2 regions of the Anoxybacillus eryuanensis genome follow, and region 2 is predicted to be linked to the other one. Evidence: predicted binding sites of a transcription regulator. Region 2 holds the regulator's gene; the other holds the start of a gene.

What was found. The regulator Rex, encoded in region 2, represses fermentation and respiration genes when NADH is low (regulators of the CRP and FNR family bind a similar motif). The targets are predictions, from matches to a motif close to TTGTGAAATATTTCACAA.
Region 1: adhE (bifunctional acetaldehyde-CoA/alcohol dehydrogenase) is a predicted target of Rex. The motif match lies at 2,943-2,960, and genes of this name have one in related genera.

Annotation. Positions count from the first base shown of each region.
Region 1 covers NZ_JBPODS010000015.1:48,283-53,250, forward strand. The annotation lists gene HNQ84_RS12695 (FAD-dependent oxidoreductase) at 1-1,066, opposite strand, end outside; gene HNQ84_RS12700 (DUF8451 domain-containing protein) at 1,207-2,499, shown strand; gene HNQ84_RS12705 (hypothetical protein) at 2,581-2,808, shown strand; gene adhE (bifunctional acetaldehyde-CoA/alcohol dehydrogenase) at 2,982-4,968, shown strand, end outside.
Region 2 covers NZ_JBPODS010000021.1:3,051-8,018, reverse strand. The annotation lists gene groL (chaperonin GroEL) at 1-499, opposite strand, end outside; gene groES (co-chaperone GroES) at 570-854, opposite strand; gene HNQ84_RS13840 (CPBP family intramembrane glutamic endopeptidase) at 1,080-1,817, shown strand; gene HNQ84_RS13835 (YdiK family protein) at 1,814-1,987, shown strand; gene HNQ84_RS13830 (redox-sensing transcriptional repressor Rex) at 1,997-2,632, opposite strand; gene HNQ84_RS13825 (ABC-F family ATP-binding cassette domain-containing protein) at 2,860-4,755, shown strand.

The DNA.
Region 1 (4,968 bases), on a different contig from region 2:
GATATCCTGTTGCAACAAGTATGTGTGGAAGGCTTGTGCGAACAGGACCGATGTATGGAAGATTGTCTAGTGTGACGAGATCTTGCGCTGACCAACGATATTGCACGTTCGAAAGTCCGAATATATGTTCTGAAAATGATTGCAACGCTTCGTAGTGTTGAATCATGTTCGTTCCTTGTCCAACTTTGTGCGACTCACCACCAATCAAAAGAAGAGGTTTGTCGTCTATCATCGTGTATCGCAACGATCGCTTTGGTTCATTTGTGCTTAAATACATACCTTGCAGTCGTTCATGAGCTTCAACTGCAATGACGTATGACCGTTCTGCATGCAAGCGTGCAAAGTAAAAAGCAGGGTCAACAAACGGAAAATGGGTACAAATGACAACCGTGTCGCACGTGATCGTTGCGCCATTTTTCGTTTGTACAATCGGGCGATTGGTTGTCTCGATATGTTGTGCAACAGTTTGTTCGTAAAAAGATGCCCCATGTTTGACCGCGAGCTCCACTAATGTTTTTAAATAATGGAGCGGATGAAATTGCGCTTGGTTGCGCATCATGACTGCACCTCGGACGGAAAAAGGAAGCGAAAGTTGATCGACATATGCCCCGTCGATGCCGAGCTTTACATACGCTTTCCACTCCGCTTCAAGCATATGTAATTGTGTTTCTTCCGTCGTATACACGTACGCGTCTTCTAGCGATACGTCGCAATGAATATCGTGTTCTTTTATCGTTTGCAAAATCGATTGCAACGCTTTTTCATTTGCTTCGTAATAATGGCGAGCATTTTCTTCACCGAAATGAGCGATCAGTTCGTGGTAAATGAGATCGTGTTGGGCAGTTATTTTTGCGGTTGTATGTCCTGTTGTGCCGTTACATAGTCGGTCTGCTTCGATGACAGCGACACGCACCCCTTGCTTAGCAAGCAAATAGGCCGTTGTAATGCCTGTTATTCCTCCTCCAACAACCGCTATGTCGACATCAAGCGATTGCGTAAGCGATGGAAAAGAAGGAAGTGTTGTTGATTGTAGCCAATACGATTGAGATGACTTTGGTAAAGACATGAGTTTGTTCCTCCATATCCATGTTTTTCTTAATTTTCCCCAAATCGAAAAGTTTATGATGAACATTTGTAAAGATGATAAAATGGAAATAGACGTGTATAGAAATGTTTTTATAACATAACGTAAGAGGGAGAGTTAAAGTGAATAAAGATGCAAGTGTTCGTTTACAAGATAATATCGTCTTAGAACATTACGGGCTGAATGAATTGCATTTAGAATCTGTTCGCCATTATCGTGAGCAATTTGCAAAAGTCAAACCAAACCACCCATGGAACGGTTTAGAAACGAAAGATTTTTTATATAAGATTGGGGCATGGGGAAAAATACGAAACACAAGCAAAGAGGGTCTCACACTCGCAGGACTTCTTATGTTTAGCGAAGAGCGAATGATTACAGAAGTTTTACCGCAATACTTTCTTGAATATCGTGAACATGGCGATAATCATATGCATTGGACAAATCGTTTTACTTCACAAGATGGAACGTGGTCGGGAAATATTTATGATTTTTATTTTAAAGTAATGAACGAGCTAAAAGATGGATCAGAAGCTGAAAAAGAAGCTATGCATGAGGCGCTTGTTAATGCGATCGTCCATGCCGATTACAACGGTGATGGGGGCATTATTGTCGAACGGCAGCGCTCATCCGTGCAATTTTCTAATCCAGGACTTTTTGGTATCCCATTAGAACAAGCATTTAGCGGCGGTGTTAGCCATTTGCGTAATCCGAATGTGTTTAAAATGTTTATTTACATTCATTTTTGCAAGCGAGCTGGAGTCGGTTTGAAAACGATCGAAACGATTTGTTTGCAACAGCCTGTTATTGATCAATACGATTTCCAGGAGCGGACGGTTATTACATTACCAATCGTGTCCTTTCCAGAAAGACATAAACAAGACGATGATCTAGAGATGGTATGTGATTGGACAGACCATTTAGAGTTGGTTGACTCCATAAATAACGAAAACAACTCTTGTAATAGTGATCAAAACTCCATAAATATCGACTTGAAGTCCATAAACAAAGGGATTAAGTCCGTAAATAATGATTCCGACTCCGTAAACACCGGACTTTACTCCATAAATAACGAAAACAACTCCTATAATAAAGAGCAAAACTCCATAAATAATTCACCTAACTTCGTAAATAACGAAGAAGAAACGAATATCGATCAAGAGCTCTGGAGTATTGCTGAGATTGCGCGTAAGAAAAAAAGGCTTGCACCGGCAAAGATGGAAGAAATCATTTTGCAACTATGTGCCCATCGGCCATTCATGTTAAAAGAATTAGCTTATTTATTAGATCGAACGCCAGACGGACTGCGCAATAATTATTTAGGAAAGCTGTTAGCGGAAGGGAAAATGCGTTTAAAGTATCCAGACCAACCAAATCATCCAAAACAAGCATATATAACAAATAAGCAATATTCATGATTTGTTCAATATTTCACAATCTATAGTATAGAAAAGAATGTTACAATAATGGTAACAAAAGAAAAGTTGAGGTGACAGATGATGCTCGTATGCGAATGGAGAAACTTTTCAACAGATGCAGAAACATATACATTGGAGCTATTTGAAGAAATGATTGGGGACGAATTTGAAGCAATGATGTTTGAAGATGATCAAGATATTCCTTCTTATATATGGACAGTGAACTATGTCGTGATCGTTAAGCGAAATACGCGCATGTACAACGATATTTCGTTTACAAAAATTCCACGCAATCCAGTATGTGAGTAACCGCCTTCTTTATAAGAAGCGGTTCTCTTGCACAATATATTTGCTCAATATTTCACAAAGTTGACACACACAAACGATCCTATCTTCGTTATAATGTGAATGTGAAAGTAATCACATTTTTATTTTCGATCAACTTGTGAAAAAATTCACAAGTAAATATAGGAGGGTCTTATATGGCTGTTGATGAAAAAGTATTAGACCAAAAGAAAGAAGTTACAAAGATGATCGATACGCTCGTGGCGAATGCGCAAAAAGCGTTAAAAGCGTTTCGCGATTACGATCAAGAAACGATTGACCATATCGTCAAGCAAATGGCGTTAGCTGGACTTGATAAACATATGTATTTAGCGAAATTAGCGATTGAAGAAACAAAACGTGGCGTATATGAAGATAAAATCATTAAAAACATTTTTGCGACAGAATACATTTATCATAACATTAAGTACGATAAAACGGTTGGCGTTATCCGCGAAAATGAACATGAAGGCATTATTGAAATTGCCGAGCCTGTTGGCGTCATTGCTGGGGTAACACCGGTAACAAACCCAACATCGACAACGATGTTTAAAGCGCTCATTTCAATTAAGACCCGCAACCCAATCATTTTTGCGTTCCATCCGTCCGCGCAAAAATGTAGCAGTGAAGCGGCACGCATTTTACGTGATGCAGCAATTGCGGCTGGCGCGCCAGAACATTGTATTCAATGGATCGAAACGCCTTCCGTTGAAGCAACGCAACAATTGATGCATCACCCTGGCGTTTCGCTTATTCTCGCGACAGGTGGAGCAGGCATGGTCAAAGCGGCATATAGCTCAGGAAAACCAGCATTAGGGGTTGGACCTGGTAACGTGCCTTGCTATATTGAGAAAACAGCAAATATAAAACGTGCTGTGAACGACCTTATTCTTTCAAAAACGTTTGACAACGGTATGATTTGTGCATCTGAACAAGCGGTCATTATTGATAAAGAAATTTATGACGCGGTAAAAAACGAAATGATTTCAAACAAATGTTATTTCTTAAATGAAGAAGAAAAGAAAAAAGTTGAAAAGCTTGTCATTAATGAAAATACGTGCGCAGTAAATCCGAATATCGTCGGTAAACCAGCATATGAAATTGCGAAAATGGCAGGAGTTGACGTGCCGGTTGATACGAAAATTCTTGTGGCAGAACTAAAAAGCGTCGGTCCGCAAGAGCCACTTTCTCGTGAAAAATTAAGTCCGGTATTGGCGTGCTATAAGGTGAATAGTACAGAAGAAGGATTAAAACGAGCAGAAGAAATGCTTGAGTTCGGTGGACTTGGCCACTCTGCTGTTATTCATTCAGAAAATCAAGAAGTCATTCTTGAATTCGGTAAGCGAATGAAAGCAGGGCGAATCATTTCGAACGCACCATCTTCACAAGGGGCGATCGGTGACATTTACAATGCATACATTCCGTCATTGACGCTCGGTTGCGGTACGTTTGGAGGTAACTCGGTTTCAACAAACGTAGGTGCGACACATTTAATGAACATTAAAAAATTAGCGAGAAGGAATGTAAACATGCAATGGTTTAAAGTTCCGCCAAAAATTTATTTTGAAAAACATGCAACACAATATTTAGCGAAAATGCCAAACATCTCACGTGCCTTTATTGTTACAGATCCAGGCATGGTGAAGCTTGGCTATGTCGATAAAGTGTTGTACTATTTACGCAAACGCCCAGATTATGTGCATTGCGAAATTTTCTCAGAAGTGGAGCCAGATCCATCCATTGAAACAGTGATGAAAGGTGCCGACATGATGCATGCGTTCCAACCAGACGTCATCATCGCCCTCGGCGGTGGTTCGGCGATGGACGCGGCGAAAGCGATGTGGTTGTTCTATGAACATCCAAATACAGACTTTAACGGCTTAAAACAAAAGTTTTTAGATATTCGTAAACGTGTATTTAAATATCCAAAACTCGGTCAAAAAGCGCAATTTGTCGCGATTCCAACAACGTCTGGTACAGGTTCAGAAGTCACATCGTTTGCGGTTATTACAGATAAGAAAAATAATGTAAAATATCCACTCGCTGATTATGAGTTGACACCAGATGTCGCGATCGTTGACCCACAATTTGTTATGACGATGCCAAAACATATTACAGCCGATACAGGTATGGACGTATTAACAC
Region 2 (4,968 bases):
CACGCTCCATTGCTTCTGCGATTAATTGACCAACTTCTTCGTCAGCCGCAGAAATTGCTGCAACTTGAGCGATAGAATCTTTACCTTCGATTGGTTTAGAGATCGCTTTTAATTCTTCTACCGCAACAGCAACAGCTTTTTCAATACCTTTGCGAATGCCCATTGGGTTTGCACCAGCTGTTACGTTTTTCAAACCTTCACGAATCATCGCTTGTGCTAATACAGTCGCTGTTGTTGTACCGTCACCAGCAACATCGTTTGTTTTGCTTGCTACTTCCGCAACAAGCTTCGCACCCATATTTTCAAACGGATCTTCTAATTCAATTTCTTTTGCAATCGTTACACCGTCATTTGTAATTAATGGAGAACCGAACTTTTTCTCTAATACAACGTTACGACCTTTTGGACCTAATGTGACTTTTACTGCGTCAGCTAATTTATCTACACCGCGTAACATCGCACGACGAGCTTCTTCGCTGAATTTAATTTCTTTTGCCATACATCTTACCCCCTTGATAATCATTTTTGTTAAGTATTTTTGTATGCTTTATATGTTATCAGGCGAACGATTAACCAATCACAGCTAAAATGTCGCTTTCACGTAAGATTAAGTACTCTTTTCCATCATATTTCACTTCTGTACCCGCATATTTTGAGAAGATGATGCGGTCACCAACGCTCACTTCTGGAGCTACACGCTCACCATTGTCAAGAACACGGCCTGAACCAACCGCAACAACTTTTCCTTCTTGTGGTTTTTCTTTCGCTGTGTCTGGTAAAACAATTCCGCTCGCTGTTTTCTCTTCAGTTTGGATTAATTCAATGACAATGCGATCACCTAGTGGCTTCAACACGGCAAACGACCTCCTTAATTAGATTTTCGTACCGTTATTAGCACTCGTTATTATTGAGTGCTAACACACTTATTATATTAATGAACTTTTTTCAATTTTGCAAGTAGGAAGTTAAAAATTTTTCACTAAATGTTTCCCTTTTTCATTATGTCTTTCCTTTCGAAATTCATACAAAAAATATGGTAAAATGAAAAAGTACTCATTTTGCAAAAAGGGGTTGAACATGTGAAAAAGCAATATTGGTTTGTCATCATTACATACATTGCTATGCAACTATCCAGTTTAGTTGGCGTTCCTTTGCTCGCACATAGCGGATTTATTAACGCATCAAATAAAGAAGTAGCTTTTTCGATCGCCTCTGGTTACTGGGCTGTTATTAGTTTTTCGATTGCTCTTTTTTTCGTTCTTTATTTCATGAAAGAAGATATGAAGTATTCGTACGATCGCCATCAAGCATCAATTGGAACGTCGATCTTTTGGGCAATTGGGGGGTTTTTGCTCGCTCTTTTCGCTCAAGGCATTGCAGCAAACATCGAAGTACACCTCTTTGGTGTCGAAATGGGATCCGAAAACACACGACGCATCGTCGAAATGGTAAAGCTCACACCAGCACTTATGCTTGTCACTTCGATCGTTGGACCAATCTTAGAAGAAATCATCTTTCGAAAAATTATTTTTGGGACGTTGTATGAAAAATATAACTTTCTTTTATCAGCCCTTGTCAGTTCACTTTTATTTGCTGTTGTTCATTTAGAATTCGAGCATTTGCTTCTTTATGCAACAATGGGATTTGTATTTGCGTTCTTATATGTCAAAACAAAACGTATTCTCGTACCCATTGTGGCCCATGTGCTCATGAACACCTTTGTCGTCGCCATTCAAACATTATTCGCTGAAGAAATTGAAAAAATGATGCGCGAAGCAGAACAAATGCAATTCGTGATTTGGAGGCTGTTTTCATGAAATCCGAACCGTTGTTTTATTTTCTAATGGGAATTTTATTTACTTATTTTGCTGTGGATAGTGCCGATGATGGTATTTGGGATGTAACGACGATGTTATTCATCCTAATTGCAACATTTGATTTTGGAACAGCGATTCGCTCTTTATTGAAAAAAACCTCCCGCTCATAAACGGGAGGTTTACTCATTTCCGTAATGTTTTAAAAAGTAAACGAGTGATTGCAATTCGACCGCTAAATCAATATGATGAACACGAATGTGCTCTGGCACATGCAGACGAGCAGGCGTAAAGTTTAAAATTCCTTTAATGCCTTTTTGAACAAGTCGGTCAGTAATCGGCTGAGCAACCTGAGCAGGAACAGTTAAAATCGCTACCGTAATTCCACCGAGTTTTTCTTCCAATTCATTTAAATGATAAACTGGAACTCCTCCGACTTCTGTTCCGACTTTATCTGGATCTACATCGAACGCCATCACAATTTTCGTATTATTGTTTTTGCTAAAATTGTAGTTCAAAAATGCCGTCCCTAAATTACCGACTCCAAATAACGCGACTTCTGTCGTTTCATCTTGATCTAACGTTTTACGGAAAAACGACAGCAAATAATTCACATTATATCCGTATCCTTTTTTTCCAAGCGCACCAAAGTATGAAAAATCACGGCGAATCGTTGCTGAATCGACTTTTACAGCTTCACTTAACTCCGCTGAAGATACACGCTGCTTTCCTGATGCATGCAAGTTTTTCAAAAAACGATAATACAACGGTAGTCGCTTTGCGGTCGCCTGCGGAATTTTTGGTTGTTCATTGTTCACGAGTCAATCCCCCACATTTCCTTTCACAAATAGTTAGCGCTTTCATTTTTCTCTCCTATACATCGAAAAAGTTCTCTCCACTTTTAAACTATACACTATTTTTTTCATTCTGTCTTTCCTTTGTACCCTTTATTATTATTTTTGTCAAATTTGTTATTCACACACTAGTATTGCCGAACATGAAGAAAGTGCGTTACACTATCAAAAGAAGATTGAGGTGAGAAATGATGATCATTTTACAAATAAACCAACTATCCAAATCATATGGAGCTGAACAAGTTTTATCAGACATAAAACTTGAAATACAAGAAAAAGATCGCATTGCTCTAGTTGGGAGAAACGGCGCAGGAAAATCAACATTATTAAAAATCATTGCTGGCCAATTGTCATACGATACAGGTGAAATTATAAAGCCGAAACATGTGACAATCGGCTATTTAGATCAATATACAGGTTTGCAAGCTCATCGCTCTATTTGGGACGAAATGCTCGATGTTTTTGCCCCGCTTCAACAAATGGAAAAGCAATTGCGTGAACTAGAACAACAAATGAGCTTGCATAATGCTGACTACGAAAGACTATTAGAGCAATATGATCGTTTACAAACGGAATTTAAGGAAAAAGGCGGTTATCAATATGAAGCAGATATTCGTTCTGTTCTTCATGGCCTTCGCTTTTCCCAGTACGATTATACAACAAAAGTATCAACATTAAGCGGCGGACAGCGGACGAGACTAGCGCTAGGAAAACTACTTCTGACTAAGCCAAATTTACTTATTTTAGACGAACCAACGAACCATTTAGATATGGAAACATTACAATGGCTTGAACAGTATTTAAAAAACTATACAGGAGCCATTCTCATCGTCTCGCACGACCGCTATTTTCTTGATCAAATCGTCACACAAGTGTACGAATTGTCGCGCACAAAAATAAAAAAATATGTCGGCAACTATACAAGCTACTTACATCAACGGGCGGAGCAATTTGAACAACAACTGAAATTGTACGAAAAACAACAAGAGGAAATCACAAAATTAAAAGATTTTATTCAACGAAATATCGCTCGCGCCTCAACAACAAAGCGGGCACAAAGCCGTAGAAAGCAACTAGAAAAAATGAACATCATCGAAAAGCCGCTTGGTGATGAGAAATCGGCATCATTTCGTTTCGAAATCGAACGGCCAAGCGGAAATGATGTGCTAACAGCCAACAATTTAGCGATCGGTTACGATCACATCATCGCAAAAAATCTTTCATTTCGCATCACTCGCGGGGATAGTATTGCACTGATTGGACCGAACGGCATTGGAAAATCGACTCTTCTAAAAACGATCGTCAAACGACTTCCTATAAAACAAGGGGAGCTGCGTTACGGAACAAACGTACAAATCGGTTATTATGATCAAGAACAAGCCGAGTTAACGTCTAATAAACGCGTTATCGACGAGCTGTGGGATGAAGATCGATTAAAAACAGAGAAAGAAATTCGGACCATTCTCGGAAACTTTTTATTTTCTGGTGACGACGTATTGAAGCCTGTTCAGACGTTAAGCGGTGGAGAAAAAGCGCGGCTCGCTCTCGCTAAGCTAATGATGAAAAAAGCGAACGTATTAGTTTTAGATGAACCCACAAACCATTTGGATTTAGATAGCAAAGAAGTGCTAGAACAAGCACTCATTGAATATCCTGGGACCATTATATTCGTCTCTCATGACCGTTATTTTATTAACAGGATCGCAACCAAAATATATGAGTTATCCACAGATGGACTTGTGGAATATTTGGGAGACTACGATTATTATGTGGCAAAAAAAGCAGAGTTGCTTGAACTTGGACAACTCAATGAAAAGACGATAACAGAAGAACGATCTTCACCAAAGCGTTCATACGAAGAAGAAAAAGAGCGAAAAAAGCTTGAACGACAGCGAAAACGAAAACTAGAACAACTAGAGCTGGAAATGGAGCAACTGGAGCAACAAATTGCTGCATATGAACAACAATTATATGATCCTTCCTGTTACAATGACTATGAAAAAGCTCGGGATACTCAAGCAAAGATCGAAGAACTAAAGAAAAAATTCGACGAACTATTTGAGCAATGGGAACTTTTACAACAATAATAATGAGCTAGCCCCATTTGTGGACTAGCTCATTTTTTACACAAATATATCCACAGAAAAAACACCTAAATATAAGTTATTCACCTACTTTTCCACATTATCCACAAGAAAATCAAAAAATCCACATATATCATTGTGGTTAACTCGTTATGATAAAATAACATATAATCAACGTTTTCCACATTATTCACATATATGTGGATAAAATAATCC